Regions from separate parts of the Clostridium sp. CS1-1 genome, predicted to be linked through region 1. Evidence: riboswitches for the same ligand, from Rfam matches in the RefSeq annotation. Region 1 holds a riboswitch; the other holds the start of a gene.
The links. Region 1 has a riboswitch for glycine ahead of AC0N0V_RS01195 (GrdX family protein). Riboswitches for the same ligand answer to the same signal wherever they lie in the genome.

Region 1 (12,658 bases):
GAAAAAATGCTGAGTCTTACAGAGGAAGAGTTAGGAGAAAAAATTAAAAGTTGTGGATTTTACAAAAATAAAAGTAAAAATATATTGGGGACCACTAGGACCATAATAGAAGAGCATGATGGGAAGGTTCCAGATACTATGGAAGAGCTTATAAAACTTCCTGGCGTAGGAAGAAAAACAGCGAATGTGGTACTCTCAAATGCTTTTGGAATACCAGCTATTGCTGTGGATACTCATGTTTTTAGAGTGTCAAATAGAATAGGTATTTCTAAAGGAAATACACCAGATGCAGTAGAGAAAGGACTTATGGAGAATGTGCCTAGGGATATGTGGAGTGATGTTCATCATTATCTGATATGGCATGGAAGACAAATATGTAAGGCAAGAAAGCCTAATTGTGAAATATGTCCTGTAGCGCCATACTGCGAATATTTTAATAATGTAGTTGAGGAGTAGCATTCAATAATAAAACACTCCTGTGATGCTGTAATCAGAGCGACAGATTAGTACCCCAGGAATCATAACTAAAGCTATTAAAACTAAAAGCACTGTTTATAGTTCTGGGAGTGTTGAAAAGAGAAGGTTATCCCCAAACATACGAAAAACTTACTGAATATGTGGACAAAACTTAAAAAGATTGTGGATTAAATTTAGTTTTTTATATAGGAGGAATTTTTAGATGAACGTTAAAGAAGAGGCATTAAAAATACATAAAGAGAATAAAGGGAAGCTAGAGATTAAAAGTAAAATTGAATTAAAAACGAGAGAGGATTTATCTATAGCATACACACCTGGAGTAGCAGAACCTTGTCTTAAAATAGCTGAAGATAAAAATGCTATTTATGATTATACGATTAAAGGTAATACAGTAGCTGTAGTTACAAATGGTACTGCAGTTCTTGGACTTGGGGACATTGGTGCTGGTGCAGGGCTTCCTGTTATGGAAGGAAAAGCTTTGCTGTTTAAAGAGTTTGGTGGGATAGATGCATTTCCTATATGTATAGATAGCAAAAATCCAGATGAAATAATCAAGACTGTAAAAATGATATCACCTACTTTTGGTGGAATAAACTTAGAAGACATAAAGGCGCCAGAATGCTTTTATATAGAAGAAACTCTAAAAAGAGAATTGGATATTCCAGTTTTTCATGATGATCAACATGGAACAGCTATTGTAGTACTTGCAGGTCTTTATAATGGACTAAGACTTTTAGACAAAAATATTCAAGAGGTTAATATTGTAATAAATGGAGCAGGATCAGCCGGAATTGCAATATGTAAGCTACTACTTAAGGCAGGCGCAAAGAACATAGTAATGTGTGATAAAAATGGTGCATTAGTAGAGGGTGATAAAGATTTAAATGAAGCTCAGCAAAGTATTGCAAAGCTAACGAATAGAAATAAGGAAAGAGGGACTCTAAAAGAAATAATTAAGAATAAAAACGTATTTATAGGAGTTTCAGCAGCAGGGGCACTTACAAAAGAAATGGCTCAGTCAATGAATAATGATAGCATAGTATTTGCTATGGCAAATCCTGTGCCGGAAATAATGCCAGACATCGCAAAAGAAGCAGGTGTAAGAGTAATTGGAACTGGGCGTTCGGATTTTCCAAATCAAATAAATAATGTTTTAGTGTTCCCAGGTATATTTAAAGGGGCGTTAGAAGTAAGGTCTAAGGTTATTAATGATGAGATGAAACTTGCTGCAGCGAGGGGAATAGCTAACCTAATTACTGATGAAGAATTAAAAGAAGATTACATAATACCGGATGTTTTTGATAAAAGAGTATGCAGTTCTGTGGCAGAAGAGGTTAAGAGGATTGCGAGAGAAATGGGAGTGGCAAGAGTTTAATTACGGGCTTAGTTGGTTAATAGTTAATAATGGACAGTTGACAGTTAAGGAAGTTTTTCCTCCTTACGTCGGAAAATAATTAATTTCTCTGACACTTGTTTCACTTGTGATGAAACATTGTAGGTTAAATTAGAGCAAGCTCTAATTTAACCTAGTTTACCGAAGAAAAACCAACCTTAACTGCCCAATGTCCACTTAACTAAAGTCAATTATTTAATCAATTCTCTTCTAAGCCAATCGAGTGCAGTTATAGTAGTCCTTCTCCTTATTCTATCCCTATCTCCTGAAAGTTCAAGTTTTTTAACTTGAACAATTCCATTTATATAGAGCCCTATGTACACAAGTCCTACAGGCTTTTCAATAGTTCCACCACCTGGTCCTGCGATACCGGTAGTAGATAAACCTATGTTTGTGCCAGAGGTTTTAGCAATACCTTCTGCCATCTCTCTTGCGGTTTCCTCACTTACAGCCCCGAATTTTTCTAATGTTTCTTTTTTTACATTTAGACGATTCATTTTTGCATCGTTGCTATAGGTAACGGCTCCTTCCATAAAAGTGGAGGAAATACCAGGATAGTTAACGAGTTTTGATGCTATTAGCCCACCAGTGCAGGATTCTGCTGTGGATATTGTTAGGTTTTTTGATATAAGAAGATTTCCTATAACCTCTTCAAGCGAAGTCTCATCTTCACCATATATGTTTTCACCTAATCTATCTCGAATTTGTTTTTCTATGGGAACTATAAGTCTAGAAGCTTCTTCTTCAGTTTTAGCCTTAGCAGTAAGCCTCAAGGTAACCTCCCATTCCTTTGCGTATGGAGCAACTGTAGGGTTAACGCTTTCATTTATAATGTCAGAAATTTGCTCGGCCATAACGCCTTCGCCAATACCACAAATCCTTAATATCTTAGATTTTAAAATCTCATCACTATACTTTCTTAGAAATGGGACTACATAGTTTTCAAACATAGGCTTCATCTCTCTTGGAGGTCCAGGTAAAACTATGAGAATTTTTTCGTTTTCCACTATGGCACAACCAGGAGCAGTGCCATGATCATTTGGAAGGATAGTCGATCCTTCAGGAAAATAAGCTTGTTTTAAGTTATTTCCTTCTAGTTCGCCTCTACCATTTCTAATAAAATATGAATTAAGTTTATCTAGAGTAACTTGGTCCAGTACCATCTTCTTGTTAAAATATTCAGCACCTGTTTCTTTAGTAAGGTCATCAGGAGTAGGCCCTAGGCCACCTGTAGTAATTACTAAGTTAGCCCTACTAAAGATGTCTTTAAATTCATTCTTTAATCTTTCCGCATTATCGCCAACTACAGATTGGTGATACACAGAAAAACCAAGGTCTGCTAGTCGTTTTGATAAGTATTGACCGTTTGTATTTACAATATCTCCAAGTAAAATTTCTGTACCAACACATAAAATTTCAGCCTTCATTTATATACCTCCAGCGATTTAAAATTAAGAATTAAAGTTATATATTTTAAATTATACACTATATTTACGCCAATGCTTAATTTAGTCTTATTTGTCTATTATATTTGTTTATTTTAGCAAATATAATAAATAAGTAATCAATAAATACAAAAGTGAGTAACACTGTAGTATAATAACATTGGGGAAAAGCAAAGGGGGATTTTCAAATGGAGTTAGAAAAAAAGGTTAATACCTCTAAGAATGGCCTTATAGGAATAGTTATAATTTCAGTTTTACTATTAAGTTCGGCTTGTGGTTACATAACGTATCATTATCAGGACATAAAATATTGGAATAATTTAATTTATCCAGGGGTAACGGTAGATGGTATAAATTTATCGGGAAAAACTAAAGCCGAAGCTTTAGCTGTAATCAGAGGAATTTCTGCTGAACGAGTGTCTAAAGGAAAAATTAACGTTATTGAAGGTGAAAATAATTATACTTTAGGTTATTCTGAACTAAATCTAAAGTTCGATATAGATTCAGCTGTTAATCAAGCTTATGCTTATGGGAAAAACTTGAATTTATTCCATAAGTATATCTTATTAAAAAAGCCAAACTACATAAACTATAAACTAACCTTCTCTTATAATAGAGAACCTGTAAAGAATTTAATAAAAACTATTGAAAGTGACGTGAACATCGCTCCTAGAGATGCCACTTTAGAAGTTGCAGGAAATGGTTTCAATGTAGTATCAGAAAAGATCGGTAGGAGGGTTCAACGAGATAGAATTGAGAAAGAGATTTTAACTGAATTGAATAAGGGTGTAAGTAGTGATGTTCAGGTAAGCGTGCCTACAGAAACATTTGAACCTAGAATCAAAGCAGACATGATAAAGGGTATTAATTCAAGAATTGGAGGGTTTACTACAAACTTTGGAGCTATATCCTCACCACAAAGGTCTAATAATATAATTATATCAACTAAGAGTATTAATGGAAAAATATTGATGCCAGGGGATGTGTTTAGCTTCAATGATATTGTAGGTGAAAGAACTTCAGAAAGAGGGTACGAGGCTGCGCCGGTGATTGTAGATAACAGGTTAGAGTCAGGGCTTGGTGGAGGAATTTGTCAGGTATCTTCTACACTATATAATGCGGTATATAATTCTGGTATGACATCATTGGAAAGAACTCACCATACACTTCCAGTTCATTATGTACCAGAGGGAATGGATGCCACTGTAGACTATGGAAATATTGATTATAAGTTCAAGAATACGCTGGAATATCCGGTATACATACAGGCATACACTGCAGGTGGAAATGTTGTTTTTAACTTGTATTCTAATTCAGCTGCTAGAAATTAATTTGAATAAGTTTTGTTTTATAGTATAATAGCTAGGTAAAAGATAAAATTATGTCGGATAAAGTTATGCTTAACATGGTTTTTGTTGTAGCAAACGAAGGATAAGTAAAGAGGTGATGTTGGTGGCAAGGAAGAAGAGAGCTAAGAAGAAAAAGTTACCCTTGGGAATTATAATAGCTGTTGTAATAATAGTAAGTAGTTCTTTTGGAGTAATATTCCATCAGTATAGCACTGTAAAACAGTGGAACAACTTAATATACCCTGGAGTTAAAATTGAAGGCGAAAACTTATCTGGAAAAACTAAGGATGAGGCGAAAAAGATTATAGAACAAGGACATGGTGCTACTGTAATAAAAAAGAAAATGAATATAGTTACACCAGATAAAACATATACTATAGATTATTCTAAACTAAATCCTAAACATAATGTTGATGAAGTTATAAATCAAGCTTTTGAATATGGAAAAAGTTTAAATTTGTTTTCTAAATACAGATTAATAAAAAAAGGTGGAGAAAAACAATTCGAACTAAACTTTGCCTATGATACAAAGCAAATAGATAGTATATTAGATACTATTGAAAAGGATGTAAAAAAGGATCCTATAAATGCAAAAATGAAAGGATATGGAGGAAATTTCGAAGCCGTATCGGAACAAAATGGTAGAAAGCTTGAGAAAGATAAATTAAGAAAAGAAATAACTTCTAAGATTAATGGAGATAAAGGACCAGATGTAACCATTAATGCACCTATTGAAGTGGTTACGGCCAGAATCACTGCAGAAAAGTTATTCTCTATAGATTCCAGAATTGCAACATTCACTACCAATTACGGGTCTATATCATCGCCAGAAAGAGCGAATAATATAATATTAGCAACAAGAAGTATCAATGGTACAATATTATTGCCTGGAGATGTATTTAGCTTTAATGATGTGGTTGGGGAAAGAACTGCTGGAAAAGGATATCAATCAGCTCCAGTTATTATAGGAAACCAAGTTGATTCAGGTTTAGGTGGAGGAATATGTCAGGTATCTACAACATTATATAATGCAATACTTAGATCTAATATTAATTCTGTAGCAAGGGCACATCATACGCTTCCGTCTCATTATGTGCCTTTAGGTTTGGATGCCACAGTTGATTATGGTAATCTAGACTATAAGTTTAAAAATACTCTAGATTATCCAATGTATATAGAAGGTAGTACTTCAGGGGGAAATGTTATCTTTAATATATATTCTAATAGTTCTCTGAAAGGTATAGTAACTGAAATTAGCTCAGAAGTATATGAAACTATACAGCCAGGAGTAAAATATGTGGATGATCCTACTTTGCCTATTGGACAAACACAACAAGTGCAAGCACCGTCTACTGGTTTTAAAGTTAAAGTTACAAAAAAGGTTATTCAAAACGGGAAAGTTATTAGTCAAGATGTTGTTGCAAATGACTTCTATAAGCCTGTTGATGCTATTATAAAAAAAGGAACGAAAAGTTAAAGAGAAATAGGGAATTAGGAATTTTAATAGTTTCTAATTCTCTATTTTAATTTTATCCGATGACTATCCAATCTAATACTCCATCTGGTTGGAGTTTCACTTTATACTAGTAGAAATATTATATAGATATATTCATTATGTTGGAATAATATGATATAATATACTTGTAAAATTATTACAGATGCGGGTATGGCGGAATTGGCAGACGCGTTAGATTCAGGTTCTAATGGGTAATACCGTGCAGGTTCAAATCCTGTTACCCGCACCATAAATTTAGTTAGGATTTGAGAAAAAGATATTTGTTTAAGCATCTAAAGAAAAATCAAAATAGAGAGGATTTTAATATGAGGATTGTTAACAGGAAAAGATTTACGCTTTCTTGTATTTTTTTTACTATGCTAATGTCAATATTTGGAAAAGGATTCGTGTCGGTAGAGGGTAGAAGTATTCTTAGGGAATCTTCGTTACCTGTGATTAAGGCCTCAGGAAAAAATAATAAATTAGAGGATAATAAAGATAAGTTAAATGAAAATAGCAAATATATTATAGTTCTAGACTCAGGGCATGGTGGAGTTGATAAGGGAGCAAGCTATGGAACTATGAATGAAAAAGATTTGACACTTAAAGTTGTAAAATATGTAGAAGAGTATTTAAAGAATAAAGGATATACTGTAATTTTAACAAGGAATACTGATGTACTTATTCCGTTAAAGGAAATAGGTGCTAAGGCAAATTCTAGTAGGGCTGATGTTTTTATTTCAGTACATATTAATTCGATTAGTGATCCTAACTATAAAGGGATTAGTACTTATTTTTATGATCCTGATGGATATCAGAGAGAACAAAGGATAGAACTGGCTAGAGTCATGCAGAATAAGATTTTAAAAAGTGATAAGTGGGAAGATAGAGGAATAAGGAGGCAAAATCTTGCTGTTCTTAGATACAGCAAAATGCCAAGTGCGCTAGTTGAGTGTGGTTATATTACAAGTAAAGAGGATAGGGACAAGTTATCTAAGGATGAAACATTAAAGAGTATAGGTGAAAGTATTTCAAATGGAGTTATAGAATACTTGAGCAATAAAGATAGTTATGGGTATGATGAACATAATAAAGAGAGCACTTCTTATATAGATGAAGTAAGTTCTAGTGAAAAAGATTTAATTAAACAAGATAACAAAAATAATGGCGTTAAGAAAAGTGACCAAGGCGACATATCCAACAAAATAAACAAAAATACTCAAAAAACTGATATAAAAAGTAAAAGTACAGTTAAATCAGAAACTAAGGTAGAGAAATCTTTAAAATCTAATACTAGTAAAGTTAATGTTAATGAAGTAAAACACTAAACAGTATTTGCAAACTCTTTACTATTAAGGTATTATATAATAATATATTTGATGAAATCTTTTTGAAGAGATTTTGAGTTCTCCTTATATTTTACAAGGAGAATTGCTTAGGATAAGGAGGAATTAATTTGAATTTAAATATAGTATTGTTTCAACCAGAAATACCTCAGAATACAGGAAATATAGCTAGGACCTGTGTGCTAACAAATTCTAAATTACACTTAATAAAACCATTAGGATTTAGCTTAGATGAAAAACAAGTAAGAAGGGCAGGGCTTGACTACTGGAAGCACTTAGATCTTACTGTATATGAATCCTACGAAGAACTTAGAGAAAAGTATAGCAGCTCTACGTTTTATTTTTCAACTACTCATGCCGGTAATTTTTACCATGAGGTTCAATTTAAGCAAGGTGATTTCATAGTGTTTGGAAGAGAATCATCAGGTCTTCCTGATAGAATAAGAGAAAGTGACCCTGAAAGATGTATTAAAGTACCTATGATAGAGACTAGTGCCCGTTCCTTAAATTTATCTAATACGGTATCGATAGTAGCATATGAAGCCTTAAGACAAATGGATTTCCCGAGGATGAAGTAGGAAAGGTGAGGTAATGGAAAAAATAAAGGTAATTACTGATAGTACCGCAGATCTGCCAGAATACATATTAAAAAAGTATGATATAGAAGTACTTCCTCTTTTAGTAAGTTTTGATGAGGAAACTTATAGAGATGGAGTAGATATAGACACCCATACATTACTGGAAAAAATGAGTAGTTTGGATGTGTTTCCTAAAACCACACAAGTAACACCGTCGAGATTTATAGAATGTTATAAAAAGTACATAGATCAAGGTTATAAGATAATTTCAATACACCTTTCCTCAAAGATGAGTGGTACTTATCAATCAGCATGTATAGCTAAAGAAACTCTTGAAAGTGATGAAATTGTTGTGATAGATAGTCTAAATGTAACATCCGGACTAGGACTTTTAGTAATAAAAGCGGCAAAATTAAAGGAAAGCGGACTTTCAATAGATATTATTAAGGAAGAGCTTCTTACAATAATACCGCATATAAAAAGCGCAATTGTTTTCAATAGTTTGGATAATTTAGTTAAGGGTGGAAGATTGTCTAAAACAGCTGGGGTTATTGGGAGTTTATTGAGTATAAGGCCTATACTTACAGTAGATAATGGTGAAATGGTAGTTATGGATAAGGTTAGAGGAAGTAAAAAAGCTGTAAGAACTATTTTAGACTATGTTTATAAAAAAGGAATAAAGAGTGAGGAAGAAACTATTCTGCTTGAAATAGAAAGCAAGGATGTTGATATATTAAGAGGGGAATTAAAGGCTAATGGAAGTTCGTTTATAGACTGTCAAGTAGGTTGCGTTGTAGGAGTACACGCTGGACCTGATGCTACTGGAGTATTTTTTATAGAGAATTTTTAATACTTAACAATAATTTATTTGATAGAAAAGCGCCATAAATATTATTAAACTCCGATAATATTTATGGCGCTTTTCTTATTTATAATAAAAACTATATATATAAATTGATGATTATAACAATTTGTTAACAAAATAGTGTTAATAAATTGTAACAAATGTTAACAAACTATTGTTAACAAATTATCAAAATTGCATTTCGAGCAAATATATTAATAAGTTCAAAAAATAAGGGTAAAAATGCATTTATTTGACGAATTAAGTCATTTGATTAAATATTTTGTATAATAAACGAAATAAATAGTCGAAATATATCCATTTAAAGTAATTAGTACAAGAAAATGTAACTAAGTATTAGTAAAATGAATAATATGTATCAAAAAACACAATACTAAATATCTTTTAAAAATATAGAATTTTTTGTATTAGTAATATATAATAGTAATTGTAAACAGTAACATTAAAAAAGTTAATAAGTTTGGATGAAATTTTCGGGAGATTAAGTAGAATTGTTAACAAAGTTTTGCGCAATTTATTACTTAGCTATAGATCTAAATGTGAATTTAATATCTAGATATATAGCATCCTTAAGTGGATAGCCGAAGGAAGAAATATTATTTTTGCGAAATAATATGAAGCTCTCAGGCAAAAGGACCGAAAATGGACAAGTCTCTGGAAAGCTTATGCACCGAAGGAGTAAAACTCTCAGGTTAATAGACAGAGGTAAAAGCGAAAAAGCCTTTACCTCTGTTTTTTTGTTTATCTAATTGCCAATTGATGGATTGGTAATAATCCTATAAAGGAGATTGAGTATGATAGAACCAATAATAGTTGTAACAAATAATCCACTTAGCAAAGAAAATTTAAGTAATAAATATGTAACTGAATTTATAGGCGGGTCTACTATTGAAGTTTTTAAAAAAGTAAGAGACTATATTCATAATGGACACAAGCTACTTACTCATCCTTTAATGAGTAGTATAAAACCAAATGAGACTCCGTATAGAACAGTCATCATATCAAAAAATAAAGAAAATACTGTAGATATGGATTCCTTAAAGTATATAGAAGAAGGAATATATGCAACTGAAAAGTTTACAACAAAATTTGGGATTCCAAATTGGAATGAAAATGTTTTAGAGGATTTTCAGTTAATAGATTATGATTTGATTTATCATGCATTATACTAATATATTTTATATAATAACTAGACTTTGTATCTAGGATTGGATATATACTACATATCCATAATTGCAAGGTTTATAAACATCTAGTAAAATAGGGGTTAATCATAAGGGCTTATTATCCTAAACTGGTGATTCTCACTAGTAATGATTTAATTAATAATATTTAGGAGGTAATAACAATGTCACACATTTATGACACAATAATAATTGGTGGTGGACCAGCTGGATTATCAGCAGGACTTTACGGTGCTAGATCAAGAATGGATACTCTAATTATTGAGAAAGCAAAATTTGGTGGACAAGCAACAACTACAGATGAACTAGAAAATTATCCTGGTTCAATTGAAGAATGTACAGGATCAACATTAAGTGAAAGAATGAGAAAGCAAGCAGAAGAATTTGGAACTAAGTTTGCTGTTGATGATATTATTGAAGTTGAACTTGAGGGAGATATTAAAACTGTAAAAGGTAGAAAAGACTCATATCAAGCAAAAACTATAATAATAGCTACTGGAGCTAACCCAAGGCTTGGAGGATTTGAAAATGAAGTAGAATTAAGAGCGAAGGGAGTTTCATATTGTGCAACTTGTGATGCAGACTTCTTTACTGAGCTAGATGTTGCTGTTATTGGTGGAGGGGATTCAGCTATAACTGAAGCTATATACCTTACAAAATTTGCAGAACATGTAACTGTAGTACATAGAAGAGATTCATTAAGAGCAGCGAAATCTTTACAAGAAAAAGCTTTTGCAAATCCAAAGATAAGCTTTATCTGGAACTCAGTAATTGAGAAAGCTATTGGAGATGAGATATTAGAAGGTCTTGTAATAAGAAATAGAGAAACAGGAGAAACTAGTGATTTAAAGGTTGATGGATGTTTCGTATTTGTAGGATATGATCCAATAACTCAATTATTTGCTGATAAATTAGAGTTAGAAGATGGTTATATTGTAACTGATGAAGACATGAGAACAAACATACCTGGAGTATTTGCAGCAGGAGATGTTAGAAAGAAAACATTAAGACAGGTAATAACAGCAGCGGCAGACGGAGCTATAGCTGCAACTGTTGCTGAGCATTATATAGAAAATCATAAATAAGGAGGGTCTATAAATGATAGAATTAAATAAGGAAAATTTTGATGCAGAGGTTGTAAACTATACTGAGAAGCCAGTATTCGTAGATTTCTGGGGAGATAAGTGTGAAATATGTAAACAGCTTATGCCAGGAGTACACGACCTTGAAGGAAAATATGGCGATAAAATAAAGTTTGCTAGTTTAAATACAAGCACAGCTAGAAGACTTGCTATATCACAAAAAGTTCTTGGATTACCAACAATGATAATCTACAAAAATGGAGAGAAAGCAAGTTCAATAACTGCTGACAAAATCGCTACATTAGATGATATAGAAGGCTTTATAAAAGCTTACTATGAAACTCTATAATTTAAAAGTTATCAATTAAAATTAATAATAAATAATCACTCAAAACCCTAAAAAATAGTTTGATATTGATTGAGAGTTAAAAACTTAACTCTCAATCGGAATAAATTTGGAGGTGAACACTTTGCGTTTAGAATTAGGAAAAATTTATGTAAAGGACATTCAATTTGGAGCTGAAACAAAGGTTGAAAATGGAGTTCTTTATGTAAATAAAGAAGAGTTATTAGAAGCAGTTGGTGGAGACGAAAAGATTCAAAGCATAGACTTTGAAATTGCAAAGCCAGGCGAGGAAACAAGAATAATCCCTGTAAAAGATGTCATAGAACCAAGAGTTAAAGTTGAAGGAAAGGGTGGAATATTCCCAGGATTCATCAGCAAAGTTGATATGGTTGGTGCAGGAAGAACTCATGTATTAAAGGGAGCTGCTGTAGTTACTACAGGTAAAATAGTTGGTTTCCAAGAAGGTATCATAGACATGAGCGGAGAAGGCGCTAAATACACTCCATTCTCAAAGACAAATAACTTAGTAATTATTTGTGAACCAAAAGAAGGCGTTAAACAACATGAGCATGAAGAAGCTGTAAGAATGGTTGGATTCAAAGCTGCTACATACCTTGGAGAAGCTGGAAGAAATGTTGAACCAGATGAAATTAAAGCTTATGAAACATTACCAATATTAGATCAAGTTAAACAATATCCTGATCTTCCAAAGGTAGTATATGTGTACATGCTTCAAACTCAAGGACTTTTACATGACACATATGTATATGGAGTAGATGCTAAGAAAATTATACCAACATTCTTATATCCAACAGAAGTATTTGATGGAGCAGTAGTAAGCGGAAACTGTGTTTCAGCTTGTGATAAAAACCCAAGCTATGTTCATATGAATCACCCAGTAATTGAGGATCTATATGAAAGACATGGAAAAGACTTCAACTTCTTAGGTTGTGTAATTACAAACGAAAATGTTTATCTTGCAGATAAAGAAAGATCATCAAACATGACTGCTAAGTTAGTTGAATACTTAGGAGCTGATGCAGTAATAATATCAGAAGAAGGATTTGGTAATCCAGATGCTGACCTAGTTATGAACTG
Region 2 (12,658 bases), 2.4 Mb from region 1:
TAGACTTATATCCAATCAAAGTCATAAAAAGTGGAATTAAAGGATAGGTTATAAGCATTATCAATGCTGAGATACTATCATAAAAAAAAACAAAAGCACATATTATTACAGGTGTTAGAACTGCTGAAAAAAATTGTGGTATGTATTGGGTGAAATAAGGCGTAAGCATTTCATCCCCTTCAGTGAGTATGTTAATAAGTTCTGCACTTTTTTGTTCTTTAACTTTGTAAGGGTTAGAGGATAATATAATATTAAAGAAGTTTCTTATTATATTTTCTTTTATTTCCTCAGATAACTTTTTAATAGAGTTTTCTATAATAAAGTTCCAAATTGATCTTAAAGCTCCATTTAGCAGCAAAAGAACTAGATATATTTTTAATTCACTTAGGTTTTGTTTATTAATAAATATTCCACTAACTATCAGAGCTAAAAAATATGCGTTTAATATGGCAAATATTGAGTTTAACACTGGATTTACTATAGTTTTAGGAATATACAAGCTATTAATTTTGGCTTCTTTTAGAAGTTTTTTATTAATCATTTTACGCAGACTCCTTTTCAAGCATAACAAGCATTCTACCATTTGAAGTAAAGCTTAACTTTAGTAGGGTTTAGAGCCTTAAATGACTCTTATTTGAATCTTTAAATAAATTTTGACATTTCTAGTATAATCGTGGAAAGTGTAAAATATGCCATTTGTAGAAGTAGAAATCTTCAACTGTTTCAAAAAGTTCAAGTTTAGATAGGAAGAAGGCAAGTAAAGCCTCAAGCGCTAACAGAACTTCAAAGAGGTCCCCTACAAGCCTTGAGTAATTAGACCAGTTCATTTCGAAAATTTCACCACTTCAAAACAAAATTTTGATAGAGTTATTTGAATTACAGGCTTAAATAGAAAATTGCATAGTACATTATACAGTGCTGAAATAAAAAAGTATGAAATCATTTTAATTTTGATTTCATACTTTTTCATTAAAATTTAATGTATATGTAGTTTATAAGTGTAAATATAAATAAGCTTAAAAAATTATATAGATTAAACTTGTTTATATAAACTTTGCTCTTTTCTTCATTTTCATTAGCATATATTTTATAAGAAATAAGACTTGCAAGTGAAGCGATTAATGTTCCCATACCTCCAATATTCACTCCAAGAAGAACTTCTCTCCAATTATTCGTAAAGCTTGATACTAGTATAGAGCAGGGCACATTACTTACTATCTGGCTTAGTATTATAGAAGAAAAATAAACTCTTTCTGATTTTTGTAAAAAATTCTGCATATATGATTGTATGAATTCTATGTTTGAGATGTTTCCAATGAATATAAAAAAACAAACAAATGTAGCTAATAAAAAGTAATCAACTGATTTTATGAGATACTTGTCTATAAATAATACACTTAGTATCACAGCTAGAAATGTATATTTGTAGTCTATAAACCCAAATACTGAAAGTACTACAAAAGCAAATAAAAGTAAATATACTCTAACTTTTTTTCTGTCCGTTACTTTCACGGTATGTAATGAAAGCTGAAGTTCTTCTTTAAGAACCATTCTATTTAAAAAGTAAAGCCAAAGCAGCCCAAGCACTACAAAAGGGATGGTTACAGAGAAAAACTGAACTCCGCTCAAATTATAGTGAGTAAATAAAAATAAATTTTGTGGATTTCCCATAGGGGTTAAGCTGCTGCCGATATTTGCAGCTAAAGTCTGAAGTATAATTGTTTTCATAGAATCTTTTTTTGCCTTTTTAAAAGTAAGAATAGCAAGAGGAACAAAAGTAATTAGTGCTACATCATTAGTAACGAGCATAGAAGTAAAAAAAGTTATTATTATAAATACCATTGAAACCATTCTTGTATCCTTGCATTTGGTAAGTATTTCTAGTGCAAGCTTATCCATAACTTTTAATTCCTCGAATGCCGAAACTATTATCATTAGATTAAAGAGCAGCACTAGAACTTTAAAATTTATATAAGATACTTTAGGTGTAAGGAAAAAAGAAGAAAAAACTGCAAGAGAAAATGATATAATAAATACTTTTTCTTTTTTTAACTTTTCCATTAATAGCTGTATGTAACCAAGTTGGTTGCTTAAAATTTCCATAGCGAGTATCATCTCCGTTATTTTAATTATATGTATGAATGTAAAAACCCCTTCCCTATTATATAAAAGTAAAAAGCTATTTACAACATTTAAAGTAACGATTCATTTTTATACAGCTCTATTTTATTATTGAATGTGAATCACTTTTACAGAGTGTGCGGGGGGGATTAGAGTGGGTAGTCATCGGATAAATAATCTTCACTATATTTAGTGGAAAACGATTGGGAAATTAATAGTTTATGTGAAAGTGGCCTAAAAATGTCATTGTAAAGTGAATAAATCCATGCTATTATATAAAAAATGAAATAATTAAGTTATTTATTTTTTATTTGTAAAAGATTTCAACCGAGGAGGGAAACAAAATGGAGAATAACAAGAAATTAAGTTGGAACAACCTTGCTTTAATGGCTTTTGTAAGTGTTTGGGGCTTCGGAAACGTCGTAAATGGTTTTGCAAGCCAAGGTATGAAGGTAGTTGTTTCATGGATATTAATGTTCGCATTGTACTTCGTACCATATGCATTAATGGTAGGAGAAATGGGTTCAACTTTCAAAGAAAGTAAAGGTGGAGTAAGTTCATGGATCAGAACAACATCTGGTACTAAATTAGCTTTTTTAGCTGGTTGGACATACTGGGTAGTTCACGTTCCTTACTTAGCTCAAAAGCCTCAGGCCGTACTAATAGCTTTAGGATGGGCTGCAAAACAAAATGGAACTTTCGTAAAAAACATGAACCCAATGATTTTACAGTCAATGTGTTTAATTGTTTTTTTAGTATTCTTATGGATATCATCAAAGGGTGTAAACTCAATAAAGAGAATTGGTACCATAGCAGGTACATCAATGTTTGTTATGTCAATTCTTTATGTAATACTAGCTATAGCAGCGCCAGCTATAACTACTGCTCAAACATATAGCATTGATTTTAGTATGAAGTCATTAATGCCAGACTTTAACTTTGATTATTTAACGACTTTAGCAATATTAGTATTTGCAGTTGGTGGAGCCGAAAAGATATCACCATATGTAAACAATATGAAAAATCCTTCAAAGGACTTCCCTAAGGGAATGATAGCCCTTGCAGTAATGGTTGCCGTAACAGCACTACTTGGTTCATTTGCAATGGGAATGATGTTTGATCCAAATAATATTCCAAAGGACTTAATGATGAATGGTGCATACTATTCATTCCAGAAATTAGGACAATACTATGGAGTAGGAAACTTATTCTTAATAATATATGCAATTGCAAACACTTTAGCTCAAATATCAGCTTTAGCATTCTCAATAGATGCGCCAATAAAAGTTTTATTAGCTGATGTTGATAACAAGTTTATACCAAAGTCATTAACAAAAGTTAACGAAAATGGTACACCAGTTAATGGGTACAAACTAACAGCGGTATTAGTTGGAACACTTATAATAGTGCCTGCACTAGGAATAGGTGATATGACATCTCTATTTAACTGGTTATTAAGATTAAATGCAGTAGTAATGCCATTAAGATACTTATGGGTATTCTTTGCTTACATGGCATTAAAGAAAGCTGTAGCAGGTAAGTTCGAAGCTACTTATCAGTTCACTAAAAACAAGACATTTGGATACTTGGCTGGATTATGGTGTTTTGTATTTACAGCCTTCGCTTGTATAATGGGTATGTTCCCTAAGGGAGTTAAAACTTACTCAGGAGAATGGTATTTCCAAATAACACTTAATGTGTTAACTCCAATTGTATTATTAGGATTAGGATTAATATTACCAATGATAGCAAAGAGAACAAATAAAGAAGAAACTGAAAGTAAAGCAATATAAAAAGAGTATATGGATTTAGAGCGATTAATCAATTAATAAAAACAGCTCCTTAGTTAAAGAGAATTAAAACTTTAGCTAAGGAGTTTTATTATACTTAAGAAACAGATTATTACAAAATTATAAATTACTTTGAAATTTTTTAAAAGGAGGGCAAGAATAGAAAACTACAAAAATTAAATTAGTTATTCTCTATTAGTGAAAAAACATGAATTTATTGCTATGTTTCGTATTGGATATAAAAAATTATAGCAGGGAAAAATAGAAAGATAGAAATAAAATTTAAGCCCAACATTTTAGGCAAAAGCGGTAATGTGAAAATACAATTATTGTAAAAGATTAGAAAAAGAAGAATAAAGATTTAAAATTAGTTTATAGAAATAAAGTGCATCAGAATTTAATAATTTCATTTAATATGTTATAAAAAATATGGATAAGGAGGGATTGTATAATGGAAAATAAAACTGTTGAAATACCAATGTACAACAATACATTTACCTATGACAGTAAGCAAATCGAATTAATTAAAAATACAGTAGCCAAAGGAGCAACTGAAGATGAGCTAAATATTTTCCTATATCTTAGCAAACAGTATAATTTAGATCCCTTTAAACGAGAGATATGGTTCACTAAATATGGTAATCAGACTAATATAATGACCTCTAGAGATGGATATTTAAAATATGCGCAAACAAGTCCCGAATTCGAAGGCTTAATATCCTTTGTAGTACATGAGGGAGATGTATTTGAAATCGATGCAGCAGAGTATAGAATTACTCATAGATTTGGGAGTAAAAGAGGAAGAATTATGGGAGCTTGGGCTAGATGCGATAGAAAGGGAAAGAAGCCATTCATAAGTTATGTAGATTTTGGTGAGTATAATCAAAACAATAATATTTGGAGAAAGTATCCATCTGCTATGATACAAAAAGTTGCGGAGGTATTTGTATTAAAAAGAGCATTTGGAATAAATGGACTAGTAACAAAAGAAGAAATAGGAGATGAAACAATAGATTCAGTAATAGATAGGAAACAAAAAGAAGAGGCTTCTAAAACTCACATAATGAGAAAAGAACAAAAATCTGATATATGGGAGTTAGCAAAATCTAAAGGTATTGAAGTAGATGAGTTAAAGCAATACACAATGAAGGAGATAGGAATTCCATTAAGTAAGCTTACTCACGAACAAGCAGATGCATTAATAGAATTACTTTCTAGATATGAAAAACAACCAGTTGAAGATTTAGAAGTTAAGCCAGCAGAGTTTACACAGGAATATAAGAAAATGGTTAACAAACTAGAAGAGGAAACCTTAGTTAAATAAAAAAATTTCTTGACAATAAGTGAATGAACGTTTATTATAGAATTCACTAGGGGTGAGTAAATGAGAAAAAAAGACGATGAAAAACAAAAAAATATAAAAGAAGCAGTAATTAAATTAACACTAGAAGAGGGTTTTCACGGTACTTCCATTTCAAAGATAGCTAAAGAAGCGAGAGTTTCACCAGCTACTGTTTATATTTACTATGAAAATAAAGAGATTATGTTACAGGAAATTTACCAGGAATATTCCGAAGAAATCTCTAATCATTTACTCAATAAAGTTTGTCAAGGAATCAATGGGAAAGAACTTATCGAGAAACTTATTCGAAGTTACTACAACTATATACGAGAACATGAAGAGATATTTAGATTTGTGGATCAGTTTTCTAATTGTCCTGCTTTAGCCAATCGCTGTGAAAGAAAGAAAAGCAGTGAAATTTTAAATAAATTATTAGATGAAATGAAAAAAAATAAAGTTATTAAGGATATTAATAGTAATAACTTGGTTGCTATACTCTTCTCACCAATAAAATTAATAGCTACCAATCACTGTATTGGAGAAGAAGAAAAATCAAGTATGCTTGAAGAAATAATTACAATTATGCAAGATGCATTACTTGTATAATAGTCTATAAAAGCGAGGCTTATCTTGAAAAAGAAAATACCATAAAGCCTCGCAATTAATCAACAAATAATTAAATGAGCATTCGTTTAATTGATGATATAAGGAGTGAAAAAACATGACAAAAAGTGAAAAAAATAAGTTAGGGTTGATAGTTCCTATTTCAGATGCTATTTTATTGCCTAATATGGATCATACTCTTAAGCTTAATCATTTTAGTGAAAGGGAACTACAATATTTAGGTAGAGAAGATGAGATAAGTATTGCCCTACCATTAAATCAAAATTTTAATCGAAACGGATTAAAAAAAGAAGATTTTTATAAAATAGGAGTTCTTTTTAAAGTTAATCATATAGAAAAAATAGAAACAGGGTATAAAATTAAAATTAAAATGCTAGAACGTGTTGAGGTTAAGAATATTGAAATTCAAAGTGACTTTATCAATGGCGAGTATGAGATAGCATCAGACTTTATTGATTTAACAGAAGAGAATATAAAAGAAATTATTGGACAAATAAAGAAAATTACCTATGAAATGAGTGAACATTTCAAGGGTTCAGAAGCCTTTATAAAATCAATTGAGGATATAAAAGATTTAAATAAGTTAATGGGATATCTAGCGCAATTTATGCCCCTATCCAGTGATGAAAAATATGAATTAATTAAAATTCAATCCGTGAAAGAAAGAAGCTTCAAATTTATGGAGTATCTTTTAAAACAAAAAGAATCTCTTAAGTTCCAATTTGAGATAGCAGAAAGACTTTCAGAAAAAGCAAATAAAAATCATAGAGAATCTGTATTAAGAGAACAGTTAAAGGCTATTCAGGAAGAACTAAATGAAGATAAAGATTCTAAGAATGAAAAAGACTATCTAAGAAAAATTGAAGAGGCTGAGATGCCAGAGGATATTAAAAAAGTTGCTTTAGAGGAATTAAGTAAACTAGAAAATCAAAACCCTAATAGTTCTGACTATAATGTTATACGTAATTATTTAGAATTACTAATACAGCTCCCTTGGAAACCGGGAGAAACAAAGGATATCGACATATTAGAAGCAAGACGAATACTTGATAACGAGCATTATGGCTTAGAAAAAGTAAAAGAGAGAATATTACAACATTTAGCTGTTATGAAGCTTAAAAAAGGAAAAAAAGGGTCTATCTTATTACTTGTTGGGCCTCCAGGAACAGGAAAAACAAGCTTAGGAAAAAGTATCGCTGAAGCTCTTCATAGAAAATATGTACGTTTAAGTTTAGGCGGTGTTCGAGATGAAGCTGAAATTAGAGGTCATCGTAAAACTTATGTAGGAGCAATGCCAGGAAGGATCATTCAAGGCATCAAGAAAGCTGGAGAAAAAAATCCAGTTATGGTTCTAGATGAAGTAGATAAGCTAATGAGTGGCTACAATGGTGATCCAGCAAGTGCACTATTAGAGGTTCTTGATCCAGAACAAAATGATAGCTTTACAGATCATTATTTAAATGTTCCTTATGACTTATCAGAGGTATTCTTTATTGCTACAGCTAACTCTCTTCATAATATACCTGGTCCTCTTTTAGATAGAATGGAGGTTATACAAATATCTAGTTATACAACTAGTGAGAAATTCCATATTGGAAAGAATCATTTAATGCCTTCAGTTCTAGAAGATCATGGTTTAACAGAGGAACAATTGCAAATAGAAGATGAAGCCTTAAAGAAAGTTATTAGTAATTATACTTTAGAAGCAGGGGTTAGAGGTCTGAAAAAGCAATTAGCTACCATTGCAAGAGTAGCCACAGAGAAAATTGTATCTAATAAAGTAGAATTACCGTTTAAAGTTACAGACAATGTATTAGAGGATTTACTCGGCAAACAGGTTTCAAGACATGATAAGGCACAACTCGATAATCCAACAGGGGTTGTAACTGGGCTTGCTTGGACACCAGTTGGGGGAGAAATATTATTTATCGAAGCTACAGATATGCCAGGAAATGGACAAGTAATCTTAACTGGTAAGCTAGGAGATGTAATGAAAGAATCTGCTAGAATTTCATTAAGTTTATTAAAATCAAGATTACCAGTGAATAGTTTTAACTTTAAGGAAAGAGACTTGCACATTCACGTACCGACCGGTGCGGTTCCAAAGGACGGGCCTTCTGCTGGAGTTACCCTATTTACTGCACTTGCTTCTCTTGCCACAGGTATAAAAGTTGATTCAAAGATTGCTATGACTGGAGAGATAACTTTAAGAGGGATTGTGCTAGCAATTGGTGGACTGAAAGAAAAATTATTGGCTGCTGAAAGAGCAGGTATAAAGAAAGTGTTAATTCCAAAAGATAATGTGGTAGATCTTAAAGATGTGCCTGAAGAAGTGAAAAAGGAATTAGATATTATAGCGGTCGAAACAATAGAAGATGTTCTTAAAGAAACCTTAGGAATATCTTTACCTAGATTAGAACATGCGTTAAGCCCAAAGGTAGCTATTGAAGAATCCTTTGATTCAAATTAAATATAATAATATTTATCTAAGAAGAGGTTGTTTCAAAGTTAGATTTTAAATCAAGTTTTGAGACAACCCCTTCTTTGTTCATTGGAAGAAACCTATCTCATGCCTAACATCATTGATATACAATCTGCTAATGCTTGGCCAGTTAGTCCACATGCTTGAATGCATTGAGCTAGAGTTAAACCTATCATTAAAATCACCTCCTTAAACTATGTATTATTATATTTTAACTTAAGTGTATGTAGATTTTATGAAGATATAAAAATATATTTGGGAAAGTGAAGAATGAAAGCTAGTAGATCATATTCTTTCGTTGAGAGTGCAAATTCACTACTATTCGTATGTACTCTGTAGTAATCTGTCCTTGTAATAAGACCAATAATGGTTTACATAAGTTTGATATTTATTAAACAAATTAGTAAAAATATGTTAATGAACATAAGGATTAATTACCATATATATCAAGTTAATATTATATAAATATCATTTAGATAAATAAAAAGTAATATAATGGAAAGTAAGTGTTAATCTTCTAACTAGCCTTGTAAACAAATTAATAGATAAATATAATAGAAGTATAGTTAAAATAAAATGGTTTGGATGATTATAGCGTGAGATAACATTTGTTAACCGAAGGAGCAATGATATAGTTCCACGACTGTATTAGAAACTTTCAGGTAAACCTAGCGTTATAGGACAAAACTCTGGAGAGACTGTTTAATTACAGAACCGACGGTGCAAGATATATTTTCCGATGATTACCTGCTCTAATACTCCCTCAAACTCTGTGAAAGCGATTCACATCAAATCGGAGATTTGGGTTCTTTGATTTTCTTCAAAGAGGGAATAAAGAGCGGCTATGTCACTGGATAACGATTTCTAAGTATAAGGTGGAGTTAAAACTCCATCTGATGCCAAGAACTCTGTTTATATCGAGACTCTCAGGTAATATTACAGAGGACATGTGGGGTAAGTTAAATTTTACCTTCATGGTCCTCTTTTTGTTATGTAAAAAAATATTAGGAGGTTTTCGAATATGGAACACTTAAAAAAAACCCCATTAATTAATTCATATGAAAAATACGAAGGAAAAATAATAGACTTTGCTGGATGGGCACTTCCTGTGCAATTTGAAGGAATAATACAAGAACATGAAACCGTACGAATGAAGGCTGGATTATTCGATGTTTCTCATATGGGAGAGGTAGAAATAATTGGAGAAGACGCAATTGCTTTCACTCAAAAATTAGTAACTAATGACGTAAAATCTTTGGTAGATAATCAAGTCTTGTATACACCTATGTGTTATCCAGATGGAGGAATTGTTGATGACTTATTAGTTTATAGGTTTAATGAAAAACATGTTTATCTAGTAATAAATGCTGGGAACATTGAAAAGGATTTCGAGTGGATGCTAAGTAATAAGGGTAACTATAATGTTAAATTGAATAATATATCATATTCGGTGGCTCAGCTTGCAATTCAAGGACCAAAGGCAGAAGAAATACTTCAAAGGCTTACTGATACAAATTTAAAAGATATTAAATTCTTCTTTTGTAAGAGAGATGTTTTAATAGATGGGAAAAGGTGTTTAGTTTCCAGAACAGGATATACTGGGGAAGATGGCTTTGAACTTTATATGGATTCAGATGATGTAGTTAGTCTATGGGACAAAATATTGGAAACTGGAAAAGAAGATGGGTTAAAACCTGTAGGATTAGGATGTAGAGATACATTAAGATTTGAAGTTAATTTGCCTCTATATGGAAATGAATTATCAGATACAATAACTCCACTTGAAGCAGGATTAGGTTTCTTTGTTAAGTTAGATAATGAAGATTTTATAGGCAAAGATGTACTTGTGAAACAAAAGAAGGAAGGCTTAAAGAGAAAAATAGTTGGATTTGAAATGAAGGATAGAGGTATTCCTAGACACGGGTATGAGGTCTTTGCTGGTGATGAGGGAATAGGGCTGGTTACTACTGGTTATTTTTCACCATCTGTGAAAAAGAATATAGGACTTGCATTGGTTGACTCTAATTATTCTGAATTAGGAACTACAATTTTCATAAAAGTTAGAAATAAGATGAATGAAGCCGTAGTAGTTAGTAAAAAGTTTTATAAGAAAAATTATAATAAATAATTTAAGGGGGATTTTAAGATGAAGGTTTTGGAAGGATTATTTTATAGTGAAGATCATGAATGGGTAAAAGTTGAAGGAGATGAAGTTTATATAGGTATTACTGACTTTGCACAACACTCTTTAGGAGATATAGTTTTTGTTGAGTTGCCAGAGGTGGACTCAGAGTTTTCTAAAGAAGATTCTTTTGGCGTTGTTGAGTCAGTGAAAGCAGCTTCAGATTTAAATATTCCAGTTAGTGGTAAGGTACTTCGAATAAATGAGGAGCTAATAGATGATCCAGAGTCGGTTAATGAAGATGCTTATAAAAATTGGATGATAGCTGTTGAACTTACTGATAAGTCAGAACTTGAAACATTATTAAATGCTGAACAATATAAAAAAATATGTGGTAAGGAGGAATAGTATGCAGACCTATATACCATTAACAATAGAGGATCAAGAATTAATGCTAAAGACCATAGGGGTTAATGGGATAGATGATTTGTTTGAAGATATCCCTAAGGAAGTTCGTTTAAATAGAAGATTAAATATAAATAATAGTATGTCAGAACTTGAAGTTCAATCTTATATTAATAAACTAGCTAATTCAAATAAAAGTTGTGAGGAGTTAGTTTGCTTCCTAGGTGCTGGAGCTTATGACCATTATATACCTTCAATAATTAAACATTTGGTATCAAGGTCAGAGTTCTATACAGCTTATACTCCTTATCAAGCAGAGATAAGTCAAGGAACACTACAGGCAATATTTGAGTATCAAACCATGATATCTAATCTTACTGGAATGGATGCAGCTAATGCTTCAATGTATGATGGAGCAACAGCTTGTGTGGAAGCAGTACAAATGGCTGTTGATGCAACAAAAAGAAAGAGTGTTATTATTTCTAAGGGTGTTCATCCAGAAACAAGAAAGGTTTTAAAAACTTATTGTAGGTTTAAAAATCAAAATGTGATAGAAATTGATGAATTAGATGGAGCTACCCATATAGAAAAACTTAAAGCTGAATTAAATAAGGATGTGGCAGCTTTTATAGTTCAAACACCAAATTTCTTTGGAGTAGTTGAAGAGTTATCAGAAATAGAAAAACTCGTTCATCAAAACAAATCATTATTAATTGTATCTTGTGATCCTATTTCACTGGGAATATTAAAAAATCCAGGAGAATGCGGAGCAGATATAGCTATAGGTGATGGCCAATCTCTTGGAAATAATTTAAATTATGGAGGACCTTACTTAGGATTCCTTGCTACAACTAAAAAACATCTTAGAAAAATACCTGGTAGAATTGTTGGGGAAACTACAGATAAAGAAGGAAAGAGAGCATTTGTTTTAACTTTACAAGCAAGAGAGCAACACATAAGAAGAGAAAAAGCTTCTTCGAATATTTGTTCAAATCAGGCGCTTAATGCTCTAACTGCATTAATATACTTGACAACTCTAGGAAAGAAGGGAATAAAGGAAGTTGCTGAACAGTGCATACAAAAATCTCATTATGCTTTTGATCAGATAACGAAGAGTGGAAAGTATAAGCCGCTATTTAATAAGCCGTTCTTTAAGGAATTTGTAATTTCTTCAGAAAGTGAAGTTCAATATGTAAATAAGGTACTCTCAGAAAATAAAATACTTGGTGGATATGAGATGGATAAAGAATACCCTCTGTACGCAAAATCGATGCTTCTTTGTGTTACTGAAAAGAGGACAAGAGATGAAATTGATAAATTAGTAGCTATATTGGAGGGGATTAAATAATGAAAGACTATAACAAGCTTATTTTTGAAGTTTCTAAAGATGGAAGAATAGCATATACCCTCCCAAGCTGTGACGTACCTGTAACATCTATAGAAAAATTAATTCCAGAGGAGTTATTAACTAAAAAGGAGCTAGGGCTACCTGAGGTTAGTGAAGTAGATGTGGTAAGGCATTTTACAGCTATTTCAAATAAAAACTATGGCGTCGATACAGGATTTTATCCACTTGGATCTTGTACAATGAAATATAATCCTAAAATCAATGAAGATATGGCAGCTATACCTAAGTTTACAGGACTTCATCCATATCAACCAGAGGATACTGTACAAGGTGCTTTAAAACTAATGTATGAGCTTGGTGAAAAACTTGGAGAGATAGCTGGGTTTGAAAGTGTATCTCTTCAACCAGCCGCAGGAGCTCATGG

Region 2: linked by a shared signal. The riboswitch ahead of gcvT (glycine cleavage system aminomethyltransferase GcvT) and the one ahead of AC0N0V_RS01195 (GrdX family protein) in region 1 are both predicted to bind glycine.

What each region holds. Positions count from the first base shown of each region.
Region 1 is NZ_CM148680.1:236,836-249,493, forward strand. It holds gene nth (endonuclease III) at 1-456, shown strand, start outside; gene AC0N0V_RS01155 (NAD(P)-dependent malic enzyme) at 680-1,852, shown strand; gene AC0N0V_RS01160 (competence/damage-inducible protein A) at 2,062-3,297, opposite strand; gene AC0N0V_RS01165 (VanW family protein) at 3,504-4,646, shown strand; gene AC0N0V_RS01170 (VanW family protein) at 4,768-6,141, shown strand; tRNA gene AC0N0V_RS01175 (tRNA-Leu) at 6,325-6,409, shown strand; gene AC0N0V_RS01180 (N-acetylmuramoyl-L-alanine amidase family protein) at 6,537-7,487, shown strand; gene AC0N0V_RS01185 (tRNA (cytidine(34)-2'-O)-methyltransferase) at 7,616-8,083, shown strand; gene AC0N0V_RS01190 (DegV family protein) at 8,097-8,933, shown strand; glycine riboswitch at 9,413-9,597, shown strand; glycine riboswitch at 9,601-9,653, shown strand; gene AC0N0V_RS01195 (GrdX family protein) at 9,743-10,120, shown strand; gene trxB (thioredoxin-disulfide reductase) at 10,297-11,217, shown strand; gene AC0N0V_RS01205 (thioredoxin family protein) at 11,231-11,563, shown strand; gene AC0N0V_RS01210 (glycine/sarcosine/betaine reductase component B subunit) at 11,685-12,658, shown strand, end outside.
Region 2 is NZ_CM148680.1:2,932,870-2,945,527, reverse strand. It holds gene cydD (thiol reductant ABC exporter subunit CydD) at 1-541, opposite strand, end outside; gene AC0N0V_RS13800 (cytochrome ubiquinol oxidase subunit I) at 663-827, opposite strand; gene AC0N0V_RS13795 (SLC13 family permease) at 970-2,103, opposite strand; gene AC0N0V_RS13790 (amino acid permease) at 2,466-3,914, shown strand; gene AC0N0V_RS13785 (RecT family recombinase) at 4,363-5,235, shown strand; gene AC0N0V_RS13780 (TetR/AcrR family transcriptional regulator) at 5,296-5,859, shown strand; gene lon (endopeptidase La) at 5,975-8,347, shown strand; glycine riboswitch at 8,945-9,043, shown strand; gene gcvT (glycine cleavage system aminomethyltransferase GcvT) at 9,381-10,487, shown strand; gene gcvH (glycine cleavage system protein GcvH) at 10,506-10,889, shown strand; gene gcvPA (aminomethyl-transferring glycine dehydrogenase subunit GcvPA) at 10,891-12,234, shown strand; gene gcvPB (aminomethyl-transferring glycine dehydrogenase subunit GcvPB) at 12,234-12,658, shown strand, end outside.